Regions from separate parts of the Kosakonia sp. Marseille-Q7440 genome, predicted to be linked through region 2. Evidence: predicted binding sites of a transcription regulator. Region 2 holds the regulator's gene; each other region holds the start of a gene.
The links. The regulator PhoB, encoded in region 2, activates phosphate uptake and scavenging genes when phosphate is short. The targets are predictions, from matches to a motif close to CTGTCATAAAACTGNCNNAT.

Region 1: pstS (phosphate ABC transporter substrate-binding protein PstS) is a predicted target of PhoB. The motif match lies at 1,002-1,021, and genes of this name have one in related genera.
Region 3: kdgR (DNA-binding transcriptional regulator KdgR) is a predicted target of PhoB. The motif match lies at 5,894-5,913, and genes of this name have one in related genera.

Annotation. Positions count from the first base shown of each region.
Region 1 covers NZ_CBCPLT010000002.1:131,821-142,549, forward strand. The annotation lists gene ACWPW2_RS14480 (hypothetical protein) at 1-205, shown strand, start outside; gene ACWPW2_RS14485 (hypothetical protein) at 250-639, opposite strand; gene pstS (phosphate ABC transporter substrate-binding protein PstS) at 1,075-2,115, shown strand; gene pstC (phosphate ABC transporter permease PstC) at 2,240-3,199, shown strand; gene pstA (phosphate ABC transporter permease PstA) at 3,199-4,089, shown strand; gene pstB (phosphate ABC transporter ATP-binding protein PstB) at 4,136-4,909, shown strand; gene phoU (phosphate signaling complex protein PhoU) at 4,978-5,703, shown strand; gene ACWPW2_RS14515 (ADP-ribosylglycohydrolase family protein) at 5,742-6,644, opposite strand; gene cbrC (PF03691 family colicin E2 tolerance protein CbrC) at 6,672-7,259, opposite strand; gene yieH (6-phosphogluconate phosphatase) at 7,285-7,950, opposite strand; gene ACWPW2_RS14530 (NCS2 family permease) at 8,118-9,455, shown strand; gene ACWPW2_RS14535 (4'-phosphopantetheinyl transferase family protein) at 9,509-10,246, opposite strand; gene mnmE (tRNA uridine-5-carboxymethylaminomethyl(34) synthesis GTPase MnmE) at 10,457-10,729, opposite strand, start outside.
Region 2 covers NZ_CBCPLT010000001.1:855,283-866,011, reverse strand. The annotation lists gene malZ (maltodextrin glucosidase) at 1-728, opposite strand, end outside; gene proY (proline-specific permease ProY) at 1,195-2,544, opposite strand; gene brnQ (branched-chain amino acid transporter carrier protein BrnQ) at 2,630-3,949, opposite strand; gene phoR (phosphate regulon sensor histidine kinase PhoR) at 4,357-5,655, opposite strand; gene phoB (phosphate response regulator transcription factor PhoB) at 5,677-6,366, opposite strand; gene sbcD (exonuclease subunit SbcD) at 6,564-7,766, shown strand; gene sbcC (exonuclease subunit SbcC) at 7,763-10,729, shown strand, end outside.
Region 3 covers NZ_CBCPLT010000001.1:2,455,817-2,466,545, forward strand. The annotation lists gene ACWPW2_RS11365 (DUF986 family protein) at 1-267, shown strand, start outside; yybP-ykoY riboswitch at 464-638, shown strand; gene mntP (manganese efflux pump MntP) at 645-1,211, shown strand; gene rlmA (23S rRNA (guanine(745)-N(1))-methyltransferase) at 1,208-2,023, opposite strand; gene cspE (transcription antiterminator/RNA stability regulator CspE) at 2,170-2,379, opposite strand; partial or broken gene ACWPW2_RS11385 (DUF2627 domain-containing protein) at 2,392-2,532, opposite strand; gene ACWPW2_RS11390 (MBL fold metallo-hydrolase) at 3,044-4,033, opposite strand; gene ACWPW2_RS11395 (YebO family protein) at 4,052-4,342, opposite strand; gene mgrB (PhoP/PhoQ regulator MgrB) at 4,417-4,560, opposite strand; gene ACWPW2_RS11405 (YobH family protein) at 4,723-4,962, shown strand; gene kdgR (DNA-binding transcriptional regulator KdgR) at 5,011-5,802, opposite strand; gene htpX (protease HtpX) at 6,061-6,942, opposite strand; gene prc (carboxy terminal-processing peptidase) at 7,138-9,186, opposite strand; gene proQ (RNA chaperone ProQ) at 9,206-9,901, opposite strand; gene ACWPW2_RS11430 (GAF domain-containing protein) at 9,998-10,495, opposite strand; gene yebS (membrane integrity lipid transport subunit YebS) at 10,627-10,729, shown strand, end outside.

The DNA of each region.
Region 1 (10,729 bases), on a different contig from region 2:
TAATGATAACGGGACTCAAAATATCCGTTACCGGCTGGCGATTCATGATGGGAGCGTGACGCGCTCGGTCGAGGGGAAAGAGACCATTGCTGCGTTCAACTCGCCGAAAATGCAGAAAGGGCAGAAGGTCGATATTAAGTACCTGGATGACCAGCATATTCTGTTTATTTTTGATAAGCAGGAGTCGTCGGCGAACCCGGGGTAATGCGGGATGAAAAAGAGGCTGCCAGGCGGCAACCTCTTTAGACCTTATTTTACTTTCTGGCTCAGGTCAGCAAGCTGTTTCTCAAGGGTGCTGATGCTGCGCTGCATATCATCGACTTTGCGGCTGAGATCGTCATTGCTTCTTTTCAGCTCATCCCTTTCGCGGCTCATCTTTTCAAGGTCACTTTCCATGCCCTTAATTTTACCCTGCTGCTTAGGGTAATCGCGCTGGATCTCGGAAAGGGTTCTTGCGCTGAGATCGGATGCCGGTGAGATATACGTTTTTCCTTGGGCAGACGAGCCCTGTTCATAGGTCATCAGTGTATCGCCCGAATAGTGGTTAGACATGAAATATACGGGTTCATCTGCCGCCTGGCTGAAGGTAGCGGGTAACAACGTTAGCAATCCTGTCGCGAAAACAATTGTTCTGTTCATACTCATCCTTAGTGTCCACTCAGTGGTGTTAACAACGCCTGTTCAACCCCGCTATATACATATGAAAACCAGACTTTGTCTCCTACCTCTTTTCAGTAGTGGTGAAGGATAAAAAATCAGCATTGGATGATTGCGAAGTGCGTGGGAAAGCGCGTGGTAGAGGCGGGGGTTTTGCGTAAAATTTGTTCGGTCAGGGCGAGCAGCCTCGCCTTTTCAGCTACATTTGGATTGTCATAAAAATAAAACATCAGCGAATTGTTAAGGTGTTATCTAACCTTAATATTTTGATTTTTATAGCTAATAAATATTGGTGCTGCGAAAAGCCGCCGCTGTCATCAAACAGTAACAATCGTTGCATATAACTGTCATCAAAGTGTCCTATTTTGCTCCGAGTAGCAACTCAAACAACGATTTACGATTCCTGCAGGAGACATTATGAACGTTATGCGTACCACTGTCGCAACTGTTGTCGCCGCGACCTTTTCTCTGAGCGCTTTTGCTGTAAATGCCGCAGCTAGCCTGACTGGTGCGGGCGCAACTTTCCCTGCGCCGGTGTATGCCAAGTGGGCTGATACCTACCAAAAAGAGACGGGCAATAAGGTCAACTATCAGGGCATCGGCTCCTCCGGTGGCGTGAAGCAGATCACCGCCAAAACCGTTGATTTCGGCGCATCTGATGCACCGCTGTCTGACGAAAAACTCTCCCAGGAAGGCCTGTTCCAGTTCCCGACTGTGATCGGCGGCATTGTGCTGGCTATCAACGTACCGGGCGTTAAATCTGGCGAGCTGGTTCTCGACGGTAAAACGCTGGGCGATATCTACCTCGGCAAAATCAAAAAATGGGACGACGCGGCTATCGCCAAACTCAACCCGGGCCTGAAACTGCCTTCACAGAACATCGCCGTGGTTCGCCGCGCTGACGGTTCCGGTACTTCATTCGTCTTCACCAGCTACCTGGCGAAAGTGAACGAAGAGTGGAAATCCAAAGTCGGTGCTGGCTCTACCGTTAACTGGCCGACCGGTCTGGGCGGTAAAGGTAACGACGGCATCGCCGCTTTCGTTCAGCGTCTGCCGGGCTCAATCGGTTACGTTGAGTACGCTTACGCGAAGCAGAACAACCTGACCTACACCAAACTGATGTCTGCCGATGGCAAAGCCGTTAGCCCGACCGAAGAGAGCTTCTCTAACGCGGCAAAAGATATCGACTGGAGCAAATCCTTCGCCCAGGACCTGACCAACCAGAAAGGTGCTGACGTGTGGCCAATCACCTCCACCACCTTCATCCTTGTACACAAAGAGCAGGCGAAACCTGAGCAGGGCGCTGAAGTACTGAAGTTCTTTGACTGGGCGTACAAAAACGGCAGCAAACAGGCTAACGATCTCGATTACGCAACCCTGCCGAGCAGCGTTGTTGAACAAGTTCGCGCCGCATGGAAAACCAACGTGAAAGACAGCAGCGGTAAAGCCGTTTACTAATCGCTAATTTTTGAAGAACATGGCGGATGGCGCTTACACCATCCGCCTTACAGATCCTCTGTAGGCCCGGTAAGCGCAAGCGCCTGCGGGCAACTTCGTAAGACGTCAAACTGAAGAGTAATTTATGGCTGCAACCAAGCCGGCATTTAACCCACCGGGTAAAAAAGGCGACATGATCTTCAGCGCACTGGTAAGACTGGCTGCGCTGATTGTGCTATTGCTGCTGAGCGGCATCATCGTTTCGCTGATTTTCTCCTCCTGGCCCAGCATCCAGAAATTTGGTTTCTCCTTCCTGTGGACCAAAGAGTGGGATGCGCCGAATGAAATTTACGGCGCGCTGGTGCCCATTTACGGCACCATCGTGACCTCTGTTATCGCACTGCTGATCGCCGTGCCGGTGAGCTTCGGTATCGCGCTGTTCCTGACGGAACTCTCGCCCGGCTGGCTGAAGCGCCCGCTGGGTATCGCCATTGAACTGCTGGCGGCGATCCCGAGTATCGTTTACGGCATGTGGGGGCTGTTTATCTTCGCCCCGCTGTTCGCGACCTACTTCCAGGAGCCGGTCGGCAATGTGCTCTCCAACATTCCGTTTGTCGGCGCCCTCTTCTCCGGCCCGGCGTTCGGCATTGGTATTCTCGCCGCCGGGGTGATCCTCGCGATTATGATCATCCCCTACATTGCGGCGGTGATGCGCGATGTCTTTGAACAGACCCCGGTGATGATGAAAGAGTCGGCTTACGGCATCGGCTGCACCACCTGGGAGGTGATCTGGCGCATCGTGCTGCCGTTTACCAAAAACGGGGTGATAGGCGGCGTCATGCTCGGTCTCGGCCGCGCGCTGGGTGAAACCATGGCGGTGACCTTTATCATCGGCAACACCTACCAGCTCGACAGCGCCTCGCTCTATATGCCGGGCAACAGCATTACCTCTGCGCTGGCGAATGAGTTTGCCGAAGCGGAATCGGGCCTGCACGTTGCGGCGCTGATGGAGCTGGGGCTGATTCTGTTTGTCATCACCTTTATCGTGCTGGCGATCTCGAAATTTATGATCCTGCGCCTGGCGAAAAACGAGGGGGCACGCTGATGGCTACGCTTGAAATGCAGCACACCGCAGAGCTGGCTGAATCCCGTCGCAAAATGCAGGCGCGCCGCCGGTTGAAAAACCGCATCGCCCTGACGCTCTCAATGGCGACCATGGTGTTTGGCCTCTTCTGGCTAGTGTGGATCCTCTTCTCTACCGTGACGCGCGGTATCGACGGTATGTCGCTGGCGCTGTTTACCGAATCGACCCCGCCGCCAAACACCGCGGGCGGTGGTCTGGCGAACGCCCTGGCGGGCAGTGGCCTGCTGATCCTGTGGGCGACGGTAATCGGTACACCGCTGGGCATTATGGCGGGGATCTACCTGGCAGAGTATGGCCGTAAATCCTGGCTCGCCGAGATTATCCGTTTTATCAACGACATCTTGCTCTCCGCGCCCTCTATCGTGGTCGGCCTGTTCGTCTACACCATCGTGGTGGCGCAGATGCAGCACTTCTCCGGCTGGGCAGGCGTGATTGCGCTGGCGCTGCTGCAGGTGCCGATTGTCATTCGTACCACGGAAAACATGCTGAAACTGGTGCCGGATAGCCTGCGTGAAGCGGCTTACGCGCTGGGCACGCCGAAGTGGAAGATGATCTCCGCGATTACGCTGAAAGCCTCTGTCTCCGGCATCATGACCGGCGTACTGCTGGCGATAGCGCGTATCGCCGGTGAAACGGCACCGCTGCTCTTTACGGCGCTCTCTAACCAGTTCTGGAGCACCGACATGATGCAGCCTATTGCTAACCTGCCGGTGACGATTTTCAAATTCGCCATGAGCCCGTTTGCCGAATGGCAGCAGCTGGCCTGGGCCGGGGTGCTGATTATCACGCTCTGCGTACTGCTGTTGAACATTCTGGCGCGCGTTGTCTTCGCCAAGAATCGACACGGTTAATTTTTGCGACGCGGCGAAGGCGGCGTCGAGTTGAGGAAAGAGATAAATGAGTATGGTTGATACTACGCCGGGCAAGATTCAGGTTCGTGATTTGAACTTCTATTACGGCAAATTCCATGCACTGAAAAACATCAGCCTGGATATTGCCAAAAATCAGGTGACGGCGTTTATCGGGCCGTCTGGCTGCGGGAAATCCACGCTGCTGCGCACCTTTAACAAAATGTATGAGCTCTATCCTGAGCAGCGCGCCGAAGGCGAAATCCTGCTGGATGGCGACAACATTCTCACCAATACCCAGGATATCGCTCTGCTGCGCGCGAAAGTGGGCATGGTGTTCCAGAAACCGACGCCGTTCCCGATGTCGATTTACGACAACATCGCCTTTGGCGTGCGTCTGTTTGAAAAGCTTTCGCGCCCCGATATGGACGAGCGCGTGCAGTGGGCCTTGACCAAGGCCGCATTGTGGAATGAAACCAAGGATAAATTGCACCAGAGCGGCTACTCTCTCTCCGGCGGCCAGCAGCAGCGTCTCTGCATCGCGCGCGGCATTGCTATTCGCCCGGAAGTGCTGCTGCTGGATGAGCCTTGCTCGGCGCTGGATCCGATCTCAACCGGCCGTATCGAAGAGCTGATCACCGAGCTTAAGCAGGATTACACCGTGGTTATCGTGACGCACAACATGCAGCAGGCGGCGCGTTGTTCCGATCACACTGCGTTTATGTATCTCGGTGAGTTGATTGAGTTCAGCAATACAGACGATCTGTTCACCAAGCCTGCGAAGAAGCAAACGGAAGATTACATTACCGGGCGCTACGGCTGATTGCCGAACCACAGAGGTGGCAGCCACCTCGTTACCACGTGAAATTTGTCGGGCATTTGGAGTGCACCATGGACAATCTGAACCTTAACAAACATATTTCCGGGCAGTTTAACGCTGAGCTGGAAAGTATTCGCACTCAGGTCATGACGATGGGTGGAATGGTAGAGCAGCAGCTCTCGGATGCGATCACCGCGATGCATAACCAGGACAGCGAGCTGGCAAAGCGCGTTGTTGAAGGGGATAAGCAGGTCAATATGATGGAAGTCGCCATCGATGAAGCCTGCGTGCGCATTATCGCCAAGCGTCAGCCGACGGCGAGCGATTTACGCCTGGTGATGGCGATCATCAAAACCATCGCCGAGCTGGAGCGTATTGGTGACGTGGCGGATAAAATCTGCCGCACGGCGCTGGAGAAGTTCTCCCAGCAGCACCAGCCGCTGCTCGTCAGCCTCGAGTCGTTAGGCCGTCACACCGTGCAGATGCTGCACGACGTGCTCGACGCCTTTGCGCGGATGGACATTGACGAAGCGGTGCGAGTCTATCGCGAAGATAAGAAGGTGGATCAGGAGTATGAAGGCATTGTGCGTCAGCTGATGACCTACATGATGGAGGACTCCCGCACCATTCCGAGCGTGTTGACCGCCCTCTTCTGCGCCCGCTCTATCGAGCGTATCGGCGACCGCTGCCAGAACATCTGCGAGTACATCTTCTACTTCGTTAAAGGCCAGGATTTCCGCCACGTTGGCGGCGACGAGCTGGACAAGCTGCTCGCCGGAAAAGATCCGAAAGAGTAAGCGCAATAAAAACCCCCTCTTGATGAGGGGGTTTTGCTTCACGCTGACTTAGTGAGTAACTGACCGGCAAGCGTTGCGATCTCATCGCATTGCCACAGCTTCTCCCGCCAGCGATGCGGGATCCCCTCCACGCCGTACCAGGCACCAGCCAGCTGCCCGGCAATCGCCGCAGTGGTATCCGCATCGTCGCCAAGGTTGGTCGCCAGCAGGATCGTCTCTTCGAAACTCTCCCCGTGAGCGAAGCACCACAGCGCCGCCTCCAGGCTTTGCACGCAGTAACCGGTGCCGAACACCTCTGCACGCGATTTCTGCCGGTAATGCCCTTCGGCGATCTGGCGCAGATTAGCCTGTTCCGGCAGCTGCGCAATATCTGTCAGCGTGTCGGATTTACTTTTGCCCTGCAGCGCATTGATGAGCATCTGCGCGAACAGACGGCAGCTGGCCAGTGCTTCTGGCGCGGCGTGCGTCGTTCGCGATGACGCTTCGGCATACTCCAGCGCCTTTGGCACATCCGGATAGTACCAGAGCACCACCGGCGCAAGCCGCATCAATGAACCGTTGCCCGCCGTGTTCGGATCGCTCGAGCCGGCAAAGGGTTCGCCGTTGAGCGTAAAGCGCCGCAGCGCGGATGAGACGGTCATCCCGATATCAAAACAGCTGCCCGTGGAGCTTAAATAGCCCCACTTCCACCAGTTCAGATAGCGGTTCATCTGATCGGTCGCATCAAATCCTTTACAGGCGATCAGGCTATGCGCGAGGCAGAGCGCCATTGAGGTGTCATCCGTCCACTGCCCGGCTTTTAAATGAAACGGGCCGCCGCCGACCATATCGGTGACCGGGGTAAAGCTCTCTCTGGGACTGAACTCTACCGTTGTGCCAACCGCATCTCCGGCCGCGAGGCCGAGAAGAGACCCCTGATAACGCGCAAGTAAATCCGACATCTTTTATTCCTTATTTCGGGCAAGTCGTCAGGAGAAGTCTGCCCACAAACGCAGCTTCCCACAGTGGAGGCAGCGGAAGAGGTAGCCCTGACAGTCGCCGCCGTCGCGCAGATACTCCTGTAGTTTATTGATATCCATACCAAACGCCCGGCAATCGGCATCCAGATCGGCAAACTGATCCAGCTTGTCGGCTATCTCTTTCCAGCCGACGTAACCGATAAAGGCGCAGAAATCATTGCAGTGCGCCAGCCAGTGTTCCTGCTGCCAACCGCAATAGCCTGGGGTGCGTTGCGTCAACTCAGCAACGGTAGCTTCCGGCCACGAACTGCTAAAACCGGTAAATTCGCCCTCATCGTCAAACTCCCCTTCTACACCTTCAAGGCTGCAATCATCCTGAAATGTGCCGTTGAATTTCTCTGCTGCTGAGCCATCCGCAATGCACCAGGGGCAGAGCGTATCGACATCTTCAGCAGTAAAGAACGGGTTGGTGTAGTAGACGTCTGTTGGCTGTGAACAACAGGCGCAGGTCACGGTTTTGCCTTCAGAGAAGACGCCCGTTTCCAGGGGTTGTGGATGGTATTTGAATACCGGGAGAGGGCGATTATTCTGGTCCATAAAAACATCCTGTTTTGTAGGTAAGTTAGCGCGTAACAGACCACCCGCGAGCACGCCACAATGCTGGCAGCTGTGCTAAGTCAGTAAATGTCGTCACTTTTGGGTGATCGATAGGTACGTTATGCGGATCGGCGCAGAAGTAAAACACTTCCATCCCTGCCGCAATGCCAGATTGCGCTCCGGCGGCGGAATCATCCACCAGAATGCACTTTTCCGGCGAGACATCGAGTACCTCTGCTGCATGGTACATTAACGCTGGATCGGGCTTCCAGCGCTGGATGTCATAGCCACTAAACAGTTTTTCCGGAAAGTGGTGCAACATCCCAAGTTTACCTAATGAGTGTTGCATTTTGCTCACCGGCCCGTTAGAGACCACGCACATGGGTACGCTAACGGCATCAAGCAGAGCACTGGCACCCGGAATCACCTCCAGCTCGCTGTCGAACAGCCGCGCCACTTCGGCGCGATAAACCGGCTCAAGAGTAGCTTTATCCAGCGTTTTACCATGTTCCTCGCCGATAACATCAATAATTTCATACAGCTTCATGCCCTTGAAACGCTTAAAGACCTCTTCAAGGTCCAGCGTGATGCCAACGGTTTGAAACATATGGACGTATGCGCGGGAACAGATCACTTCGCTATCGACCAGGGTGCCGTCACAGTCGAAAAAGATCGCTTCAATGTGGGACATGCCATTTCCTGTGATTACAAGTTTAACGATTACTTAACGCAGATTGCGGGACGCAATCGTTGCCGTATAAGCAAATTCAATGAAAAAAAGTGCGTGATAACCGTCAATACTGCCTCATTTTGGTATAGGATAGCGACGAATTTTCCCTCCTATTCCGGAAATTGATAATGAGCCAACAACAGACTTCCCAGGCCTCTCGCCCGGGGTTGCTTGACCGCGTGTTCAAACTGCGTGACCACGGCACAACGGCGCGCACCGAAGTGATCGCCGGCTTCACGACGTTTTTAACGATGGTCTACATCGTTTTCGTTAACCCGCAAATTTTAGGCGTCGCCGGAATGGATACCAGCGCAGTTTTTGTCACCACCTGTCTGATTGCCGCGTTCGGCAGCATCCTGATGGGTCTGGTGGCTAACCTGCCGGTCGCGTTGGCTCCGGCAATGGGATTGAACGCCTTCTTCGCCTTTGTGGTGGTGGGCGCAATGGGGCTCTCCTGGCAGGTCGGCATGGGCGCGATCTTCTGGGGTGCGGTCGGTCTGCTGTTGCTGACCATTTTCCGCGTACGTTACTGGATGATTGCCAATATCCCGATGAGCCTGCGCGTTGGCATCACCAGCGGGATCGGCCTGTTTATCGGCATGATGGGTCTGAAGAATGCGGGCGTGATCGTCGCCAACAAAGAGACGCTGGTCAGCATCGGTAATCTGACGTCGCACAGCGTGCTGCTGGGCGTGCTTGGCTTCTTTATCATCGCTATTCTGGCGTCGCGCAATATTCACGCCGCGGTGCTGGTCTCTATCGTCGTGACCACGCTTTTAGGCTGGCTGCTGGGCGATGTGCAGTATCACGGGATTGTCTCTACGCCGCCAAGCGTGATGTCGGTGGTGGGCAATGTCGATCTCGCCGGCTCCTTTAACCTCGGTCTTGCGGGCGTGATCTTCTCGTTTATGCTGGTGAACCTCTTCGACTCCTCCGGGACGCTGATCGGCGTGACCGACAAAGCCGGGCTGGTGGATGAGAAGGGCAAATTCCCGCGCATGAAACAGGCGCTCTACGTTGACAGTATCTCCTCTGTGACCGGCTCCTTCTTCGGCACATCGTCGGTTACCGCCTACATTGAATCCTCTTCGGGTGTCTCCGTTGGCGGGCGTACCGGCCTGACGGCAGTAGTCGTGGGTTTGCTGTTCCTGCTGGTGATCTTCCTCTCGCCGCTGGCAGGAATGGTGCCGGGTTATGCGGCTGCGGGCGCGCTGATTTACGTCGGGGTGCTGATGACCTCAAGCCTGGCGCGTGTGAAGTGGGAGGATCTCACCGAAGCGGTACCGGCGTTTATTACTGCCGTGATGATGCCGTTTAGCTTCTCTATCACCGAGGGGATCGCGCTTGGCTTTATCTCCTACTGCGTGATGAAAATCGGTACCGGCCGTCTGCGCGAGCTTAGCCCGTGCGTCATTGTCGTGGCGCTGCTGTTCCTGCTGAAAATCGTCTTTATCGACGCGCATTAATCCCTTCTCCCTCTCCCGCTTCGGGGGAGGGAAAGCTTTACCCTCACGCTTATTCAGATCAACGCTTTTTCGGCGGGCAGGCTGGTGAAACGCATCAGGCGGGAAGCCGGATCGTTGGCGCGGGTCAGCACATCCGTCAGGTAGTGCCACCCTTTCTGGCTATCAAACTCCCAGATACGCAGGCTTTCAATCGCTGGCGCGACCGCAACAGACCAAATCAGCACATCTTCGGCATCGCACATCAATTCTACCTGCGCATGTTGTGCGACGCGAAGCCGCCCGGAGCCAGGCAGCAGTTGGAGCTGCATCGGGTCGTCCTGCATCTGGTGAATCAATTTCATCACGCTCTGGCGCAGCGTTAACAGCTGCGTTTGCGCTTCACTGGCATCGTTCTGGTTGTTTATCCACAGCTGCTCATTGTTGCTGAAGGTGTGTTTGTGCCCGTGCGGGCTGTGGAAGCTGCGCGTCGCGCGCTGTAGCTCCATATCAAGGCCGCACTCGCCTTCGGTAGCGATGGCAACGCCAACCAAATTCCCGGCGTAGGCCAGTGAAAAGCTCGGCAGGCTGCTGTCGGCGAAGCGCGGTCGTCCGCTCTCCTCAACCACCATCTCCGGCAGTTCGCTGATGCCATAAAGCATAAACATCATCTCGGCGAGCAGTGCCCGGGAAGCGATATAACGGGAGCGGCGATGTTCCGGTAGTTGCCCTGCGGCCTCAAGGCACGCCTGAGGGAGCCGGGTCGAAACAAGATGACCTTCTGAGAGGATCCCTCTTGCAAAGTGTGTCGCCATTTTTCGCTCCGTGATAATGGGCTGCGTGAATCAAATCGATAATCGACATTATCGCCTGTGATGAATAGGTTTTAATGCGAAAAGTCCCATCTGAAAAGTCCTAAGGGGTGATATTTACACTTTCTTTCGTCAATGGGGAGCACTTTCAGAAAAAGTGATGAAATGACGGCTAACGAGCGTTAAAACGCCCGCCAGCCGCGGGATGAGGGATTATTTACCAATACAGAAACTTGAGAAAATCCTGCCCAGCAGGTCATCAGAAGTAAATTCGCCGGTGATCTCGCTCAGGCTCTGCTGGGCCAGACGTAACTCCTCTGCGAGCAGCTCGCCCGCCCAGGCACCCAGCAGTTGCGCTTTGCCCTGTTGCAGATGTTCAGCCGCCATTTCCAGCGCCTGTAAGTGACGACGACGCGCAAGGAAGCCGCCCTCCATGCTGGTGTCGAAACCCATGCTCTGCTTGAGATGCTGACGCAGTACGTCCAC
Region 2 (10,729 bases):
AACCGTATGCCGTTCTCCTGCGTGTTATGGCGCAGACGCAGCAGCGCTTCGTCGCCGCCAAACTGCGGGTCGACGTGGCGGTAATCTTCGGTGTCATATTTATGCACGCTGGGGGCAACAAATACCGGGTTGAGGTAGAGCGCGGTGACGCCGAGCTTTTTCAGGTACGGCAGCTTTTCGCTGATGCCGTCCAGATCGCCGCCGTAAAAGGTCGATCCGCCCGCTTCGCCGGTAAGCGGCTCATCCCAGTCGCAAAAGCGAATCTCGCGCCCTGCGGCGTGGTGCCAGTAACGCTGGTCCTGCTGCGCGGTGCGCGCTTCGCTACGGGCAAAGCGATCCGGAAAGATTTGGTAGAAGACCTGATCGGCGACCCACGCCGGGCCGTCATCCGGCGCGTCGATGGCAAACTGCTCAAGCCTGGCGGGCGGGAAGCGGGTAAAACCCTGCGGGGTAAACCAGATCTGGCGATCGTCCCACAGCAGCTTAAAGCTGTAGCGGCGACGCGGCTGGCCGTTGCTGATATCAATGGCGGCGCGCCAGAGGGTGACGCCATTATTGGCGGTGTTGCGCGCGCGGTGCATTGCAACCGGCGTCTCTTCGTTATCGATCTCAATTCGCAGCGTGACGCGCGACGGTAAATCCGTGCCGCGCAGCCAGAGGTTAATGATTAACTGCTGCTGGTGCGCTTTGACAAACGGCGCGACGGGCAGGTGCCATGCATTCAACATCAACGATCCCCTTTACATAATCAGGATCACTGTAGCCAACGTTCGGCCCGGCACGCCTCCTTCTTTCCCTTTTTTTACGGGGGTGAGAGACGGGGCGCAGAGATAAGACGGAAAAAAGTGAGAGAAATCGTAGGCCTGATAAGCGCAGCGCCATCAGGCACAACGCCGGGTGGCGGCTATGCCTTACCCGGCCTACAAGGGCGAAACAATAACGCCAGAGAATTTACGTCAGCGTTTAAATGCGCAGAGATCGTAGGCCTGATAAGCGTAGCGCCATCAGGCATAACGCCGGGTGGCGGCTGCGCCTTACCCGGCCTACAAGGGCGAAACAATAACGCCAGAGAATTTACGTCGGCTTTTGAATGCGCAGAGATCGTAGGCCTGATAAGCGCAGCGCCATCAGGCATAACGCCGGGTGGCGGCTGCGCCTTACCCGGCCTACGAAGGAAAACGACGTTACCGGAGATTACGCCCGGCGCTTAAACGCCCAGCCAATCAGCAGCAGCACAATCCATGCAAAGCCGACATAGAGCGAAATGCGGGTTTCCGGGTGCCAGCCAATCAGCGCGATGATAAATACCAGGAAGATCAGCCCGGCAACGGTGGTCGCCACGCCGCCCGGCACTTTAAACTTCAGCGCCTTCACTTCATCCGCCGAGAGGCGACGGCGGAAACCAATCTGCGACAGCAGGATCATAATCCACACCCACACCGTGGCGAAGGTCGCCAGTGAGGCAATCACCAGGAAGACATTCTCCGGCATGATGTAGTTGAGATAGACCGCCATCAGCAGCGCCAGCGTCATCACCAGTACCGTCACCCACGGAATGCCGCGGCGGGAGGTTTTGGCGAACATCTTCGGCGCACTGCCCTGCTCCGCCATGCCGTGCAGCATACGCCCGACGCCAAACACATCGCTGTTGATCGCCGACAGGGAAGCGGTCAGCACGACAAAGTTCAGGATGCTGGCGGCAAAGGTGATGCCCATATGCTGGAAGGTCAGCACAAACGGGCTACCGTTGGTGCCCACCTGGTTCCACGGGTAGATCGACATGATCACAAACAGTGTGCCGACATAAAACACTAGAATACGCATCGGCACCGAGTTGATGGCGCGCGGAATCGACTTCTCCGGCTCTTCCGCTTCACCGGCGGTGATGCCAATGATTTCGATGCCGCCGTAGGCGAACATCACCATTTGCAGCGCCATCACCGTGCCCAGCCAGCCGTTACTGAAGAAGCCACCGTGGCTCCAGAGATTGCTGATGCCGGTCGGTTGCCCGCCGTTGCCGATCCCCCAGATGATGATGCCGAAACCGGCGGCGATCATGATGATAATGGTGGCGACTTTAAAGAAGGAGAACCAGAACTCCAGCTCGCCGAAGACTTTTACGCTCATCAGGTTGATAGCGCAGATGAGCAGCACCACGCTCAGCACCCAGATCCAGTGTGGCACCGTCGGGAACCAGACGCCCATATAGATGCCGAAGGCGGTGACGTCGGCGATAGCGACAATCAGGATTTCAAAGCAGTAGGTCCAGCCAGTGATATAACCGGCCAGCGGGCCGAGGTTTTCCTGTGCGTAGCGTGAGAAGGAGCTGGCGGAGGGATTGTGGACGGACATCTCGCCCAGCGCACGCATAATGATATACGCCGCGACCCCGCCGATAATGTAGGCCAGCAACACGCTGGGCCCGGCCATTTTGATGGCGTCCGCGGAGCCGTAAAACAGCCCGGTGCCGATCGCTGAACCCAGCGCCATAAAGCGAATGTGGCGGGTACTTAGCCCACGCTTCAGCTTATTCGTACTTTCCATCGTTTCCACTGCCGTTATTCATCACAAAAAATAAAAAACCACGGAGTGCGCTACCCCGTGGTTCAACAAACCGTGCTTGCTGCTGTTAATGCGCGCTGGAAGTCACCTGACGTCCCGCCGCGCGATCCCAGATAGCGGCCAGAACCACCATCACCAGGCTCGGCAACAGCCAGGCCAGGCCCTGCTCCGCCAGCGGTAAACGCTGTGTCCAGAGCGGAAGGTGCTCAGCAAACGCGGAGGCTTTCACGCCGTCAAGGATACCAAAAAGCAGGCTGATAAACATGGTCGGCGCAATTACGCGGGTGGAACAATGCCAGAAAGAGCGGGTAAAGCTCAAGACCACCAGCACGATACACGGCGGATAGATCATGGTCAGCACCGGAATCGAAATCTGGATCAGGTGGCTCAGACCAAGGTTTGAGACCGCCATGGAGAAGATGCCGAGGATAAAGACCAGCGCACGATAAGAGAGCGGCAGGTACTGGGCGAAGAACTCTGCGCAGGCGCAGGTCAGGCCAACCGCCGTCACCAGGCAGGCGATGAAGATCAGCGCTGCCAGCAGGAAGCTGCCCGCACCACCAAAGGTGTGCTGGACATAGGCATGCAGTATCGCCGCGCCGTTAACGGACTGATCGACCAGCGTCGAGCTGTCGGAGCCGAGGCGGAAGAGCGCCAGGTAGAGCAGCGTCAGGCCAACACCCGCCATCAGACCCGCCCAGACGGTGTAGCGGGTCAACAGACGCGCTTCGGTCACGCCGCGCGAACGGGCGGCATTAACGATAACAATCCCGAAGACCATCGCGCCGAGAGTATCCATCGTCAGGTAGCCATTGACGAAACCGTTAGAGAACGGCGCGGTCTGGTAGGCTTCCAGCGCGTGGCTGATAGGGCCGGCCGGCCACACCAGTGCGGCGATTGCCAGAATCGTCAGGGCGATAATTTTCAGCGGAGCGAGGAAGTTGCCAACGGTATCAAGCAGTTTTCCCGGATAGAGGGAGACCAGGATCACCAGCGCAAAGTAGACCAGGCTGTAGATCAGCAGCGCCATAGAGCCGTCGCCGGTCAGCGGCGCGATGCCCACTTCAAATGAAACGGTTGCGGTACGCGGCGTAGCGAACAGCGGCCCCACGGCCAGATAGCAGACCGTTGCCAGCAGCACGCCCGCGACTTTGCCAATCGGTGTACTGAGGCTATCAATGCCACCGCCCACTTTCGCTAACGCAACTACCGTTAGCACCGGCAGGCCCACCGCAGTAATCAGGAAGCCCAGCGCCGCCGTCCAGACGAATTCACCCGCCTGCAAGCCGACCATGGGAGGAAAAATAATATTACCTGCGCCAACAAACAGCGCGAAGGTCATAAAGCCCAGCGCGATGATGTCACGCGGTTTTAAGTGATGGGTCATAATGTTTACTGCCTGTGGATGTGGTGTCGTAAAAATGTTGAATAATTAGCCTCTCCGCACCGGACAATAACGCATCATTAACGCGTTAAATCAGCGGGAAATGCTTAATGTGCTGCGTGGCGAAGAATAGTTTTTCGGTTTACCGCGCAAACACAGTCGGTCTGGCAATGCATGGGGCGCAATTTAAACGCTTATAACGTTTAAAGGCAAGTCGGGATCGCAAAACCAGATAGTTATACTAAACAGTAGAATCCAGCCAGTGAAAAACTCTATTTATCAGAAAAACACGTGGCTGATCGTGCGAACAAAAAAGCAACAACCGTACAAACTACGTTGCAGGTGCGGGATGAGGCGAGGCAGAGCGGCTCGCCGTCACGAGCCGCCGGAAAGATAAGCTGACAAGGGGGTTATGGGTGGGCGTTTTTGGCAATCAGGCGTTCCGGCAGGACAAAGCTAAAGCGCGTCCCTTTCCCCGGCGTGCTGCTGATATCAAGGCGGCTGTCGTGGTGATTAACCGCATGTTTGACAATCGCCAGCCCAAGCCCGCTGCCGCCGGTCTGGCGCGAGCGCGCTTTATCCACGCGGTAGAAACGCTCGGTGAGGCGCGGAATATGCTCGGCGGCGATCCCCGGCCCATTATCTTCGACGCTGAACTCCGCGCCGTGCGCCACCGGCTGCCAGCGCACGATAATGTGCGTCCCGGCGGGGGTATGGTTCACCGCGTTATAGACCAGGTTTGAGATGGCGCTGCGCAGCTGCTCTTCGCTACCCAGCACTTTCAACTGGTTATCAATTTCAAAGCTGAAGCTCTGTTTTTGCTGGCTAAGGGTTTGCGCTTCCCGCTCCACCACGCGCAGCATCATCGGCACATCAATCACTTCATTTGCGCCATGCGTCGGCGCGGCTTCGATTTTCGACAGGGTCAGAAGCTGGCGCACCAGCCCCTCCATGCGCGAGGTTTGCTCACGCATGGTGTGTAACGCTTTTTCACGCGGCGCGCCTTCCAGCGTCTGCTCCTGCATCATCTCGAGGTAGCCCTGCAACACCGTTAGCGGCGTGCGCAGCTCATGGCTGACGTTAGCGAAAAAGTTACGCCGCGCCCCTTCCAGCTGGTGCATCTGCGTGACGTCACGCGCCACCATCAGCAGTTGTTGCTCGCTGTAGGGCATCACGCGGATCTCTAAGTGGCGACCGTTGTTAAGCACCAGATTGAGCGGTTTGCTGAAGGTCTGGCTTTTCAGGTATTGGGTAAATTCGGGGTAGCGCAGCAGGTTGAGGATGTTCTGCCCGTTATCATCGGGCCAGCGCAGCCCCAGCAGCTGTTGCGCAAGGCCGTTACACCAGAAGATCATCCCCTCTTCCGTGGTCAATACCACCGCATCCGGCAGCGACTCGGCGCCGCTGCGAAAGCGTTTAATCAGGTTACCCAGCTCACGGCGGCGCTTTTTATTGCGCATCTGCATCTGGTGCAGGCCGTAGAGCAGCGGCTCCCAGCTGCCGGTGCCGGGCGGCGGCGTCATGCTTTTATCGACCCATAACCACCAGGAGAGACGCAGCAGATTCCAGAAGTGCCAGATCAGAAGCCCGGTCACTGCCGCCAGCAAAAACCACGGCAGATAGCCGAACATCGCGCCCAGAATAAAGGCGGGGATACAACAAAGGAGGAGCTCCAGCACCAGCCTTTTCCATGACAGCCTTTCCAGCACGCGTCACACTCCTGTCAAATTTCAGAAACGGGTCGAAAAACGATATCCCGTGCCGCGTACCGTCTGCACCATCCGGTCGTGTCCACTCCCTTCCAGCGCTTTACGCAGACGACGAATATGCACGTCTACGGTTCTGTCTTCAACATACACATTGGTGCCCCAGACGTGATTCAGCAGCTGTTCGCGGCTGTAAACACGCTCCGGGTGGGTCATAAAGAAGTGTAAGAGTTTAAATTCGGTGGGGCCCATATCGAGGGGATTTTCGCCGGTCATTACGCGATGGGAGGAGGGATCAAGGCTTAAGCCCTGCATCTCAATCACCTCTTCCACCGCCATCGGTGAAATGCGGCGCATCACGGCTTTAATGCGCGCCACCAGCTCTTTCGGCGAGAAGGGCTTGGTGATGTAATCATCGGCGCCCGTCTCAAGGCCGCGAACGCGATCTTCCTCTTCACCGCGCGCGGTGAGCATCATCACCGGAATATCGCGGGTCATCGCTTCGCGCTTCAGGTGTTTGATAAATTGAATGCCGGACCCGCCGGGTAACATCCAGTCCAGCAGCACCAGATCCGGCCAGGGTTCATTAAGCTGGTTTACTGCGCTGTCGAAATCTTCCGCTTCAACCGGTTGAAAACCATTTTGTTCGAGCACAAAGCACACCATTTCACGGATCGGTGCTTCGTCTTCCACGACCAGAATTCGTCTCGCCATCATTCGCCCTGTATTAATTAGTCTGCAGTATAAATAGCGTCGCCATTATGCGTCAGTTTTATGACAGATTTATGAATAACATGACCGCTATATGACCCAGCCCGCGCGATTGTGACAACGCAAATTTGCGCCAGGCGATGTCCCTGACCCGCTTAATGTTTATAATCGCCGTTATGCTTTTTTGCCACGGGATCACTATGCGCATTCTTCACACATCGGACTGGCATCTCGGCCAAAACTTTTACAGCAAAAGCCGCGCCGCCGAGCACAGCGCTTTTCTTGACTGGCTGTTAACCACGGCCGGGCAGCAGCAGGTCGACGCCATCGTGGTCGCCGGCGACATTTTCGATACCGGATCGCCGCCGAGCTACGCCCGCGAGCTCTATAACCGCTTTGTGGTTAATTTGCAGCGCACCGGCTGCCAGTTAATCGTGCTGGCGGGCAACCATGACTCCGTGGCGACCCTGAATGAATCAAAAGAGATCCTCGCTTATCTCAACACCACCGTGGTCGCCAGCGCGGGCGTCGCGCCGTTTCTGCTCTATCGCCGCGACGGTGAACCCGGCGCGGTCTTCTGCCCGGTGCCGTTTCTGCGTCCTCGCGACATTACCGTCAGCCAGGCGGGGATGTCCGGGCAGCAAAAACAGCAGCATCTGCTGGCGGCCATCACCGACTACTATCAGCAGCAGTATCACGCCGCCTGCGACCTGCGCGGCGATAAGCCGTTACCGATTATCGCCAGCGGCCATTTAACCACCGTCGGCGCGAGTAAAAGTGACGCGGTGCGTGATATCTATATCGGCACGCTGGATGCTTTTCCTGCACAGAACTTTCCCCCGGCGGATTACATCGCGCTCGGCCATATCCATCGTGCGCAGAAAATCGGCGGCACGGAGCATATTCGCTACTGCGGCTCGCCGATCCCCCTCAGCTTTGATGAGACCGGAAAAAGTAAAGGTGTCAATCTGGTGACATTCGCCGACGGCAAGCTGGCTGAGGTGACCACGCTTGACGTACCCGCCACTCAGCCGCTGGCGGTGATTAAGGGCGAGTTTGCCGATATCTGCCGTCAGCTTGAGCAGTGGCGCGATGCGCCCGCCACGCCGCCGGTGTGGCTCGATATTGAGATTGTCAGCAGCGATTACCTGGTCGATATGCAGCGCAAAATCCAGCAGGTGACGGAAGATCTGCCGGTCGAAGTGCTGCTGGTGCGCCGCAGCCGCGAACTGCGCGACCGCCTGCTCGCCGGTGAGCTGCGTGAAACATTGAGCGAGTTGAAAGTTGAAGAGGTCTTTGACCGCAGGCTGGCGCAGGAGGAGCTCGACGAGATGCAGAGTGCGCGCTTACATACGCTGTTCAGCGAGACCCGCCAGGCACTGGATGAGGAGAACGACGCATGAAAATCCTCAGTTTACGGCTGAAAAATATCAACTCGCTAAAGGGCGAGTGGAAAATCGACTTTACCGAAGAGCCCTTCGCCAGCAACGGGCTGTTCGCCATTACCGGGGCCACCGGGGCCGGGAAAACCACCCTGCTGGATGCCATCTGCCTCGCCCTCTACCACGAGACGCCGCGCCTCAGCACCCTGTCACAGTCGCAAAACGATCTGATGACGCGCGATACCGCCGAGTGCCTGGCGGAAGTGGAGTTTGAGGTCAAAGGCGTGGCCTATCGCGCCTTCTGGAGCCAGACGCGCGCCCGCGGGCTGGCGGACGGCAATTTACAGGCCCCGCGCGTCGAGCTGGCGCTCTGCGAAACGGGGAAGATCCTCGCCGATAAAGTCAAAGATAAGCTCGATCTCACCGCCTCCCTCACCGGGCTGGATTATGGCCGTTTCACCCGCTCCATGCTGCTCTCGCAGGGGCAGTTTGCCGCATTCCTCAACGCCAAACCGCGCGAGCGCGCCGAACTGCTGGAGGAACTAACCGGCACCGAGATCTACGGGCAGATTTCGGCGATGGTGTTTGAGAAGCATAAAAGCGCCAAAGGCGAGCTGGAACAGCTACGCGCGCAGGCCGAGGGCGTCGTGCTGCTGGACAACGAGCAGCGGGCGCAGCTTGAGCAACGTTTGCAAGTACTGACTGACGAAGAGCAGACACTGCTGAGCGCCCAGCGCAGCGCGCAGACCCAGGCGCAGTGGCTTACCCGCGAAGCGGAACTACAAGCGGCGCGCGGGCGGGCAAAAGCGACGCTGGCACAGGCGCTACAGGCGCGTAATGATGCCAGGCCGCAGCTTGCGGCTCTTGAACTGGCGCAACCGGCGCAGCAGCTTCGCCCGCTGTGGGAACGCCTTGAGGAGCAGCGTAAAACCCTGACGCGTACCCGCACGCAGAGCGAGGAAGTGAATACTCGCTTACAAGCCAGCCTGTTACAGCGCGCACAGATACTCGCCAGCGCCGCGCAGCAGCAAGCATCCCTGCTTGCGTCGCGGCAAACGCTGGAGGCGTGGTTAAACGAGCATGCCCGTTTCCAGCGCTGGCAGAGTGAGTTAACCGGCTGGCGAGCGCTCTTCAGCCAGCTGGCGGAGGAGAAAAAACAGTGGCTCGCGGCGCAGCAGCGGGTGCAGAGCCAGCAGGAGCGCCTGCGCACCCTGCCAATCTCCACCCTTGAGATGAGCCTTGAGGAGACAGCGGCAGCGATGGCGCTCTGCGCGCAAAACCGCCCGCTGCGCCAGCAGCTTACCGCCCTGCACGCCCGCTACGCGCCGCTGCGCAAGCAGTTGAGCCAGCGCCAGCAGAGCCTGCTGGATCTGAAAGCGGAGCAGGAGAAACTGACCGCCGAGCTGGCGCACAAACGCGAGCAGTATAAAGAGAAGAATCAGTTACTGAGCGAGGTGCGCACCATTTGCGAGCTGGAGAGCCGGATTAAGGATCTCGAAAGCGAGCGCGCGCGCCTCCAGCCCGGCCATCCCTGCCCGCTGTGCGGCGCAACGGAGCACCCGGCGGTCGCCCACTATCAGGCTATCGAGCCGGGGGTAAACCAGACGCGTTTTAACGCACTCGATCTCGAAGTGCGCACCATGAAAGAAGCGGGCGTGGCGCTCGGCGAGCGGTTAAAAGGCCTCGCCGAGCGTTACGAGAAAGATGAGCGCGAAGCAAAACTGCTCCTGGACGAGGAGCGCAGCTGGCTTGAGGCGTGGGCAAAAGCCTGCGCCGCGCTGAACGTCACCCTTGAGCCGCAGCGCGATCTCAACAGCTGGCAAAGCGCGCAGGATGCCTACGAGCATCAGCTTTACCTGCTCAATCAGCGCCTGACCCTGCAACAGCAGATCAATGATCTGCGCCAGCAGAGCGAGCAGTATCAGCAGGCGGTTGAGCGCCGCCGCGAAAGCCTTGCCACAACGCTTTCGGCGCTCGACCTGGCACTGCCCGCCGAAGATGACGAAGCGTCATGGCTGGCTGCCCGCTCCGATGAAGCGCAGCAGTGGCAAGAGCATCAGCAGCAACTTACCGCGCTACAGGAACAATTGGCGCAGCTTGCGCCAATCCTTGAGACCCTGCCTGAAGAGGAGATCGCCGTTGGCGAGGCGCGCGTGGCGCTGGAGGGGTGGCGAAAAGTGCACGACGCCTGCCTGGCACTGCAAAGCCAGTGGCAAACCCTGCATCAGCAACTGGCGCAGGTGGCGGAGAGCGAGCGTCAATCTGAGCAGGCGTTTAACGATGCGCTAGCGGCGAGCATTTTTGACGATCGCGACGCCTTCCTGCGCGCCCTGCTTGATGATGGCGAGCATCAACGCCTTGCGCAGCTGCGCCAGACGCTGGAGAGCGATTGCCAGCAGAAACAGGCGCTGGCGGCAAGTGCGGAGCAGGCGCTCACTGACCATCAACAGCAGCGTCCCGCCGGGCTTGCGGCGGATGCCAGCGTGGAGAGCACCGCACCGGCGCTGGAGCAGCTTGCGCGACAGCTGCGTGAGAACACAACCGGCCAGGGCGAAGTGCGCCAGCAGCTCAAACAGGATACGGATAACCGCAAACGCCAGCAGACGGTGCTACAGCAGATTGAGCACGCCAGCGCCCGCTGCGATGACTGGGGCCATCTCAATGCGCTGATTGGCTCCAAAGAGGGGGATAAGTTCCGCAAATTCGCCCAGGGGCTGACGCTGGATAACCTGGTCTGGCTGGCGAATAACCAGCTTACCCGCCTGCACGGGCGCTATTTGCTCAAGCGCAAAGTGAGCGACGCGCTGGAGCTGGAGGTGGTCGATACCTGGCAGGCAGATGCAGTGCGCGATACCCGTACGCTCTCCGGCGGCGAAAGCTTCCTCGTGAGCCTGGCGCTGGCGCTGGCGCTCTCCGATCTGGTGAGCCATAAAACGCGTATCGATTCGCTGTTCCTCGATGAGGGCTTCGGCACGCTGGATAGC
Region 3 (10,729 bases), 1.6 Mb from region 2:
GGTGGTTCATCATTAACCATGTGGTTATTATTTGCGCTGGCGCTGCTGGGTATTTACCTTTTTTGGATTCGCGCCCCGAAAGCCATCTTTAAATCACACGGTTTCTTCTTTGCTAATGCATGGATTGAATATAACCGTATTAAAGAGATGAATTTATCGGAGGATGGCGTACTGGTGATGCAATTAGAGCAGCGACGATTACTGATCCGTGTACGAAATATAGACGACCTCGAAAAAATCTACAGAGTAATGGTTAAAACTCAATAAGTTAAACAATACCCTTCTCGATTTACCCTGCACAAAAAAGAGGCTTTAATATAGCCTCTGCTATATTTCCTGTAAGAAATTACCTATGTTTATTAACGTTATTTTCACGTCGCAAGCTAAATGACAATCGTTATCGGCGGGCTCCGCCATGAATATTTTTCTGCTGTTGTTTTATATTCTAAAAATATGGTAAGGTGCGTCCGTCGTTGGGGAGTAGCCGATTTCCGCCGTGCGGAAATGTACGTGTCAACATACTCGTTGCAAAACGTGGCACGTACGGACTGAACATTTTCAGTCAGGCGAGACCATTGACACACCAACTGCTGTTTACTGGGGGCAGTGGTGTGTTATATGGAACTCCCGGTCAGGACGCACAGATGAATTTATCCGCCACCCTGCTTCTCGCCTTTGGTATGTCGATGGACGCCTTCGCCGCTTCTATCGGTAAAGGTGCGACGCTCCGCAATCCTAAATTTTCCGACGCCCTGCGCACTGGTCTTATCTTCGGCGCAATTGAAACCTTAACCCCTTTGCTGGGCTGGGGTCTCGGGATGCTCGCCTCACAATTTGTCCTCGAGTGGAATCACTGGATAGCCTTCGTGCTGCTGGCGTTTCTTGGCAGCAGAATGGTACTGGAAGGCGTACGCGGTAATGATGATTGCGACGCGGAGATGCCGCACCGCCACGGTTTCTGGTTGCTGGTCACCACCGCGATTGCTACCAGCCTGGATGCAATGGCCGTTGGCGTCGGGCTCGCATTCCTGCAGGTCAATATTCTCACTACCGCGCTGGCAATTGGCTGCGCAACGCTGATCATGTCGACCCTTGGCATGATGGTAGGCCGGTTTATCGGCCCGCTACTCGGCAAACGCGCCGAGATCCTCGGCGGCGTCGTGCTTATTGGTATCGGCGTGCAGATCCTCTACAGCCACTTTGCTGGCTAGCTTTCCCGGCGTAAGCAGTGGATGGTGAAATCCGTCTGGCAGCGAAACGTTTTTGTTGCCGCCAGCTGTTGCCACACTTCCGGCTTTGCCCGCCAGGTAAACGGCGTCATTTGCAGGAGCGCAACCGCCTCTTCGCCGGTCAGTTCCATTTCATAAGCGAGTGACTGTTCGGAAATAAGCGTAAACCCTTCGATCTCACCGCTGTTTGGCGCGTGCAGCTGCACCTCATCATAAATAAGCCCCTTCAGCTCCATTAAATGGCGCGGCCCGGGTGCGGCGGTGATTACCACGCCCTGCGGTTTCACCACGCGGGCCAGCTCCTGCGCTTTACAGGGTGCATAAATGCGCACCAGCCCATCAATGCTGTTATCGTCAAAGGGCAAGCGGTGGCTGGAGGCGACACAAAACATCACCTGCGGATAGCGTTTTGCTGCTGCGCGAATCGCCGCTTTCGAGACATCGAGACCTACAGTTTGCGCGCCGCGCGCGCGGCCTACCGCGGCAAATGCCTGCGTGTAGTACCCTTCCCCACAGCCGATATCAAGCAGCGCCGTCGCCTCTGCTGGCAACGTCTCTTCAAACAGGCTGCATATTTTATCGCGCAGCGGCTGATAGTGTCCGGCGTCAAGAAATGCACGGCGCGCCTGCATCATTTCAGCGTTATCACCGGGATCGCGCGAGCGTTTATGCTGGACGGGTAATAGATTGACGTAGCCCTCTTTGGCGATATCGAACTGATGCCGCTGCGGACAGATAAATGCGCGCTCGTGGCGGCTTAACGGTGCGTGGCAAAGGGGGCAACTGAATGGCATAAACACTCCGGGGAGACAGACTTTTTCAAAGGGCGAAGTGTACCGTCAAATGTTGCGGCAGGGAAAATAAAAAGCCCCGCACAGTGGCGAGGCTTGATAACTGACATTGATACGCGAAACGCGTCTCAAGCTCAGAGGTGTCGAAATCAGATAGCAGTTACGTTAACTGCAGCCGGGCCTTTCTGACCGTCCTGAATTTCAAACTCAACGTTCTGGCCTTCAGCCAGAGTTTTGAAGCCGTTACCCTGGATAGCAGAGAAATGTACGAATACATCTTTGCTGCCGTCAGCCGGAGTAATGAAACCAAAACCTTTAGACTCGTTGAACCACTTAACTTGACCTTTAATCTTTGCCATTTGCAAAATTCCTTAATGTATATACTTCGCCCGCAGGCATTGACTGAGAAAACTGAGACATTACTGCTTGAGGCACTAATATAAGGTTCGGCAGAGAAGCTGTATTCAACGAAACGTTTTACTCAGGACTTCTTTACTGAAAATGCCACACATAAACAGAATTGTACCTCGATTGACCCACAACGTGTTATCACATAATACGTAAACTATGGCAAGCCATTTTTAGATATGTCTCGATCCACCGCACAAATTCTAAGGGTATCGAAACAACCACTGTTCATTTATTCACTTCAATGACCGTTATAGCAGCCGCTGCACCAGCAGGTTTACCCGATAAACGTAGACCATTTCTTTCTATTCATCAAGCAGTTCCATGCACTTACAGGGTAGCTGGAACCCTCATGCGTTTCGCTTATATGCTAAGAACTTTCTGCGAATAGTTATGCTGTTTATTCGATTAGGAAGATTCTTAAATGATTAATGAGCCGGGACGAAACTATTGCTCAGGTTAACTATGAATAATTACTGAGCGAATAAGTGCAGGCGTGCACCAAAATAATGAAATTATGATGACACTGCATCATTTAAAGGCAATAAAACGTTTCGCGTAAAACAAAAGCGCACAATTTTAATACGGCTTACTTTTTATGGCGCTCGGCTTAAATTACGGCAGGGATAAATATTGACCAATTTTCAGGATCCTGAAGTTATCATTTTCTTCACCCGCTTCGCTTAAAGCGCGGCGTAACTCCTGCACCGGCTCATCCAGTGATTCATCGGCCAGTTCAAATACGCCCCAGTGGATGGGAAAAGCCAGCGGTGAACCTAATTGCTGCCACAGCGACACCGCACTTTGGGGATCCATATGGTTTATCGACATGAACCAGCGCGGTGCATAAGCACCAACGGGCAGCGCGAGTGCATCAATTTTTCCAAGACGTTGCGGGATCTGCAGAAGCGTGGTGCTGTAGCCGGTGTCACCTGCAAACCAGAAACGCGATGCGCGTGATTCAACAACCCAGCCGCACCATAACGAGCGGTTACGATCCCACGGGGTGCGCATACTCCAGTGCTGAGCGGGAACAGCGGTTAAATGTAAGTCATCAAGCGAGGCTTGCTGCCACCAGTCCAGTTCAGTGACAAAACGCGCGCCGAAACGACGAAGCGTGTCACCCAACCCGAGGGGGACAAAAAGCCTTACCTCAGGAAACCGGCGAAGCAGTGCGCGGATTGTCCAGCGGTCCAGATGATCGTAATGGTTGTGAGAGATAAGTATGGCATCCAGGGCGGGAAGATCGTCAATGGCCAATGCCGGCGGCGTACGCCGCTGAGGCCCGGCGAAACGCAGCGGGGAGGCGCGCCGGGAAAACACAGGGTCGGTGAGCACATATTTTCCCTGCATGCGTAAAAGCACAGAGGCATGACCAAGCCACCAGAGGCCATCGTCACCCGCTGCAATCTCGGCTTTTTGCCACCAGGCTTCAGTAAAGGCGTCATATCCTGCGAGTGGTGGACGGGGAAGCCCGGCAGCTTTGCGTTCCTGACGCCAGCGTTTTACATCGCCGGGTTGATGCGCTACTGCCGTCGGGTTACAAAAACCATCGGGCGTATGGTGGGAGAGCGCGGGGTCATACCAGGGGTTTTTCCAGGCCATCTCTCCCCTCCTTTCAGGTTATCGTTCAGCCACCAGCCGGATAAACTCCTCGTCTTCACCCTTAGTCTTACTTTTTTCGACATCGGGGAGAGCAGCTTTTTCCGGCTCATTCGCTTCACAAAGACGGCGCAGCAGCGCATTTTGCCGTTTTTGCTGATCGAGTAGCGCTTCCAGCAGTTCAATCTGTTCGTTCGTACGTGAACTGGCACGATTGATAAAGAACCACAGCACCAGACCAATAACCAGAACCACCACAGAAACCAGCATAGACGCAAAATTTAACGCGCCAGAATTTAAGATTTCGTTCATTTCACACCCTCAAAGTAGACGCGGCATTTTACCACTGGCACTCAGGAAGGAAATCTTTCACTGCAGAAATGCGCTTACCAGGGGATGAATTTATTGATGACACAGATGCCGCTGAAAAATTGTACATCCTGATCGCACATCACATTGATCATTTGAGTCCATAGCAGCAGGCAGACCACCACCACGGCAATCAGCAACAGCCATCTAAATTTTCTCACTCCACTCTCCGAAACATTTCAAGGTGTAACCACACTAACACGGCTTCCTTAAACAGCGGGTAACTGTACCCCCTTTCGGTATTTTTAGGAATGTGTGACTTGTTTCAGCCAATAAAAGACGTAGCCTTAATGCCAGACTTAATCGATGTGCAAGGAGCAAACATGCGTACACTTATTCGAGGCGTTGTCGTTATCGCGCTGTTGTGGATCGGGCTCTTGCTGAGCGGTTATGGCGTGCTAATTAACAGTAAAGAGAATGCAGCAGGCCTTGGTTTACAGTGTAAATATGCGACCGCGCGCGGCACCAGCACGGCGCAATATGTTCATTCAAATAACGGATTTTTTGGCCTTGCCAACTGCCCGCTGATGCGTAAAAGCGAAAACGTGATTGATAACGGCTGATTTTTGCCATGAAAAAGCCGCCCTTAGGGGCGGCTTTTTTGACAATTATCAGAACGGATAGTCGTTATAACCCATCTGTTCAGAAATTTTTCGCGCTGCCTGATGCAGCATTGCAACGTATTCGTGCAGACGCTCTTCGGAGAAACGCAGGGTCGGGAAAGAGATGCTCAGACCGGCGATAACCACGCCAAAACGGTCAAACACCGGTACACCGATGCAGCGTAATCCCTCTTCCTGCTCTTCATTATCTTCGCCGTAGCCCTGCTCGCGAACGATATCGAGCATCGGCAGCAGATCTTCGGTGCTGGTAATGGTGCGATCGGTGCTGCGCTTATATTCAACACCTTCCAGAATCTGTTTCACTTCATCGCGATCGCGCCAGGCCAGCAGCACTTTACCAATCGCGGTACTATAGAGCGGATTGCGACGACCGATACGCGAATACATGCGCAGGTTATACATCGAATCGATTTTGTGAATATATACGATGCTGTCTTCATCGAGAGCACCCAGATGGATGGTCTCTTTCGTCAGGCGAGAGAGTTCACGCATCTGGATATCCGCGCTACGGATTAAATCAACGTTTTGCAGCGCACGCGCGCCAAGTTCAAATAACTTCAGCGTCAGGGAATATTTCTCTGACTCCCCTTCCTGTGCCACATAGCCTAACGATTTCATGGTCTGCAAAAAGCGATAAACGGTGCTTTTTGACATCATGACGCGCTGTGAAAGTTCGGTAATGCCGATTTCACGCTCTTCGCCCAAAGCCTGCAGAATGCCAAAGACCTTCAGTACAGAAGAGACAGAATCTGGCTGCTTGTCCAAATCCGCGATTGCCATTAATTACCTCATCGCCTGTGTTTTATAAAAATCAGAATAGGTTTTTATTATAAATTCGTCGACCATCCGCCGCAATGCGCGAATGCCTGGTTCGTTACAAATCTGCGACATTACGCCTGATACCAGGTTGGCAGAAAGTATTACGCGATAATCTGCTGGATTCACTGCGTACAACTCCTGGTATTCCTGCCGGTCAGCGCTGTTTATGACAATAAAAAAAGCGCGTCAATGGACGCGCTTTATGATTGGTGGCGGTAATTACTTCAGGTATGCCCCCGAACGCAACGCTTCAATACGTTTATCCAGCGGCGGGTGTGTCATAAAGAGTTCGCTCAGCGATTTTGACTTACCGTTGATGCAAAACGCCATCATGCTGCTCGCTTCCTGCGGCTCATAGCTGGTTTTCAGCCTTTGCAGCGCAGCGATCATCTTCTCGCGTCCTACCAGACGGGCTGAACCCGCATCGGCATGGAATTCACGGTAGCGGGAGAACCACATGGTGATAACGCTCGCCAGGATACCAAACACCAGCTCGAGCACCGTCGCAACGGCAAAGTAGACCAGCGGATTGCCGTTGCTCTCTTCGCCCTCATCGCGGTCTCCGCCCATGAAGCCTGCGGCAATCTGGGCAATAATGCGCGAGATAAAGATAACAAAGGTGTTCACAATCCCCTGAATCAGCGTCATGGTCACCATGTCGCCGTTGGCAATATGGCTGATTTCATGAGCGATGACCGCTTCGGCCTCATCGCGGCTCATGTTTTGCAACAGGCCGGTACTGACGGCGACCAGGGAAGCATCACGGCGGGCACCGGTGGCGAAGGCGTTAATATCCGGCGCGTGATAAATCGCCACCTGCGGCATCGCAATGCCTGCCTGGCGAGACTGCTGTGCAACGGTCTCCATCAGCCAGCGCTCCATATCGTTGCGCGGCTGCTCAATCACTTCACCACCTACAGATTTCAGCGCCATCCATTTCGACATCAACAGCGAAATGAACGAGCCGCCAAAACCGAACAGCAGCGCCATAATCATTAACCCCTGAACGCTGCTCGACTGAATGCCCGTCAGGCTAAGCACAAGGCCGAACACCAACATGACAGCCAGGTTAGTCAACAGGAAGAGCGCGATTCGCATCATAATTTTCTTTTAACCTCGATTTAACAAAACGCACTATGCGGTTATCCACATCGTATGGGCGTGCGGGCTATTTTCAAGCAACAATGCCGCGTAAGTCACGAGAAAAACACAACTTTACACTTTGTAGCAGGATGCTTACGAGGAGGAGGTGTTGTTAAAAAAACAGGCACAATTTCTTGTGCCTGTTGGGAAGAGTTACTTAGCAGAGGCGGTTGATTCCGCGGGCTGGTCTTTTTCAAGATGCGCCAGGTCGAGCGCGATATGCACCGTCTCATCAAGATAGGGATCCGGCTCCTGATAATCCTTCGGCAAATCGTCCAGTTTCTTCAACGGCAGCTTGCCTTCGCGCTTGAAGCGATCGTTGAGACGCGAAAGACGAATAGCATCATCCTCAGCATTCTCTTTTTCACGCTGCGCCAGGTTCAGCGAGACCATATCGCGTTTCGCTTTCAGGGCTTCAAAACGCGCGATGTCCTTATTGATGTACTGGAATTCAGGATCTTTGGCGATACGCTCATCGTGCTTTTTCAGCAGCTCAGGACCGAAAGGTTTCAAATCGCCGGCGCGCACAAAAGTGGCAGCATTGATGCTGTCCCACGGCAGTGCGTTATCCTCGAATTTCTCCCCGGTTTCCGTTACCTGCGTGCCGGTCGGCATGATGATATCCGGCGTTACGCCTTTACGCTGAGTACTGCCGCCGTTCACACGATAGAATTTCTGGATGGTGTACTGCACCGAACCCAGCGCTGGCCATTCCGGGCGCAACATCTGATCGTAGATACGGTTAAGGGAGCGGTACTGCTGCACGGTGCCTTTACCGAAAGTCGGTTCGCCGACTATCAGCGCACGACCATAATCCTGCATTGCCGCCGCGAAGATCTCCGATGCCGAGGCGCTGAAGCGGTCAACCAGCACCACCAGCGGTCCTTTGTAATAAACCACACCGTCGGTATCGCTATCTTCACGCACTTTGCCGTTATTATCGCGTACCTGCACTACCGGGCCGGACGGGATAAACAGGCCGGAGAGCGACACTGCTTCCGTCAGCGCCCCGCCACCGTTAGCACGCAGATCGATAATCACGCTCTTGACGTTCTGTTTTTCCAGCTTTTGCAGCTGCACTTTCACGTCATCGGTCAGGCCAACGTAGAAGCCAGGAATATCCAGCACGCCGACTTTTTCTTTGCCGATGGTTTTAACCGACATTTTCACTGCGCGATCTTCAAGACGGATGCGCTCGCGCGTCAGCGTAACAATGCGCGTTTTCGTCCCCTTGCCCGCAGGCAGGATCTCAAGACGCACTTTGCTGCCTTTCGGCCCTTTAATCAGCGCAACGACGTCGTCAAGACGCCAGCCGATCACATCGACCATATTCTGCCCGGTCTGACCGACACCAACGATGCGATCGCCGACGCTAATGGCTTTGCTCTTCGCCGCCGGACCACCGGCAACCATTGAGTTGATGACCGTATAGTCATCATCGCCCTGCAACACCGCGCCAATCCCCTCAAGCGAGAGACTCATTTCGGTGTTGAACTGCTCGGTATTGCGCGGCGACAGGTAGTTGGTGTGCGGATCGATTTCACGCGCAAAGGCGGTCATCGCCAGCGAGAAGACATCTTCGCTGTTGGTTTGCGCCAGACGGCGAATGGCGAACTTATAGCGACGAGAGAGGGTCTCGCGGATCTCTTTCTCATCTTTACCGGTGAGCTTAAGGCTCAGTTCGTCATATTTAACCTTGCTGTCCCACAGCGCATTCAGCTCGGCCTCATCTTTAGGCCATGGTGCTTTACTGCGATCGAGGTTAAACGAGTCGTTACCGGTGAAATCCATCGGCCGCTCCAGCACTTTAAGAGCGTACTGGTAGCGCTCAAAACGGCGCTGCTGCGCTTTATTGTAGAGGTCGTAAAAGACGTCCAGCTTGCCGCTGCGCAGCTCGTCACCAATCTCATTTTTCTTCTGCGAGAACTGCTCAACATCGCTGGCCAGCAGGACGTTGTGGCTGTAATCAAGCAGATTAAGATAGCGGGTGAAAATCTTCGCAGAGAAGGCGTTGTCCAGATCGAACTGACGGTAGTGGGAGCGAGTGAAACGCGAAGTGACGCGCTCGCTCACCGTGGCGTGCTGCGTCTCTTCTTTTAACACCGGGATTTGATCGGCCCGGGTAATATCTTCCACAGCCAGGGCGTGGCCTGTTACGAATAACAGGCCTGCCAACGCTGTGCGCTTAAACAAAGTGTTCATGCCAGGCCAGGCCTCCGTTTCAGAACAAGAGATGTTCTGCGCGTACAATCATCGACATACCCGAGCTAAGCTGTACGCGAACGCCGTCTTTAGTGATTTCAAGCACGGTTGCGCTCATCGCGTTATTACCCGCTTTCACTTTCAGGTCCTGACCCACGCTCAGCACGGAGATGTCAGAAACTGGCGTATGGCGCTCTTCCTGCTGCGGTGCGCGTTCGCGCTGCGGTTTTGCCGCCGGCTTATCAGCGCGAGGCTTGCGTTGTTCTGCGCCCTCTTTACGGCGCGGAGCCGGACGAGGTTTGCGCTCACGACGCGGTGCGTCTTCCTGACCAGCAGCAGCGGCAGCTTCACGTTTTTTGGCTTGCTGTTCAGCGCGTTGCGCCTGAACACGGGCTTTCGCTTCTTCAAGCTGCTTGCGGGCATGCTCAACGTGTTGCTCATCCAGCACGCCACAGGCGTTGCCGTCGAGATCGACACGCGTCGCGCCAGCTTTGATACCGTACAGGTAACGCCAGCTCGAAGTATAAAGACGTAAAGCGGAACGAAGCTGGGTTTTACTGAGATTCATCTCACCCTCAACACGCGCCACTAAATCCTGAAAGATACCGATTTTCAGGGGGCGTGCCTCGCCTTCAGCACTGAAACAGTGAGGGAAACGTTCGGCCAAAAAAGCGATCACTTCTTTACTGCTATTCAACTTAGGTTGATTTTCCATGAAATTTCCTGATTACAACGGACGTTGCCAACAAGCGCAGGCATGAACAGGCGTCATTATAATGACGCTAACAGTAAATGCTACGTTATCCGTTGATTATCCTGCGACAGTCGCAAAGAATTTTTGATAATCGGTTGCCGCAAGGCACTGTTCCAGATGAGAAACCAGCTCGCGCAGGCCCTTTTCATCCTCTTCGCTAAAGCGCGAAAATTCGACGCTGTCGATGTCCAGCACGCCAATGATCTGACCACTTACTGTGATCGGCAGCACAATTTCAGAGTTGCTGGCCGCATCGCAGGCGATATGCCCGTCAAATTGATGAACGTCTTCAACCCGCTGCACACGGTTTTGCGCGACCGCGCTTCCACAGACACCGCGCCCGACAGGAATGCGAACACAGGCGATTTTGCCCTGGAACGGCCCTAACACCAGCGTGTCGCCTTCCAGTAAATAGAAACCGGCCCAGTTGACCCCATCCAGACGTTCAAACAGCAGCGCGCTGGTATTAGACAGCGTCGCTAAAAAACTGGTTTCACCTGCCATTAATGCCTGAAAATCGCGGTTTAAGTCCGCGTAAAACTCTGCTTTGTTCATTATCCAACCACTTTGGTGTCTTACTGAGTAAACGGCTAAGCCTAATAAAATAAGCATTAAATGCGTTGATGCTCAAGATGTTCTCATCATGAGTTAATATAGATGCATCTAACCCTTTTCTGATCCGGCCGATGGCACTAAAGATACAACACATTTCGCTTAACAAAAAAATTGCGATCCATCATGTCGGCGAAGCTTTGCCACGGGCACATTATCAGCGCTGCCCGCAATGCG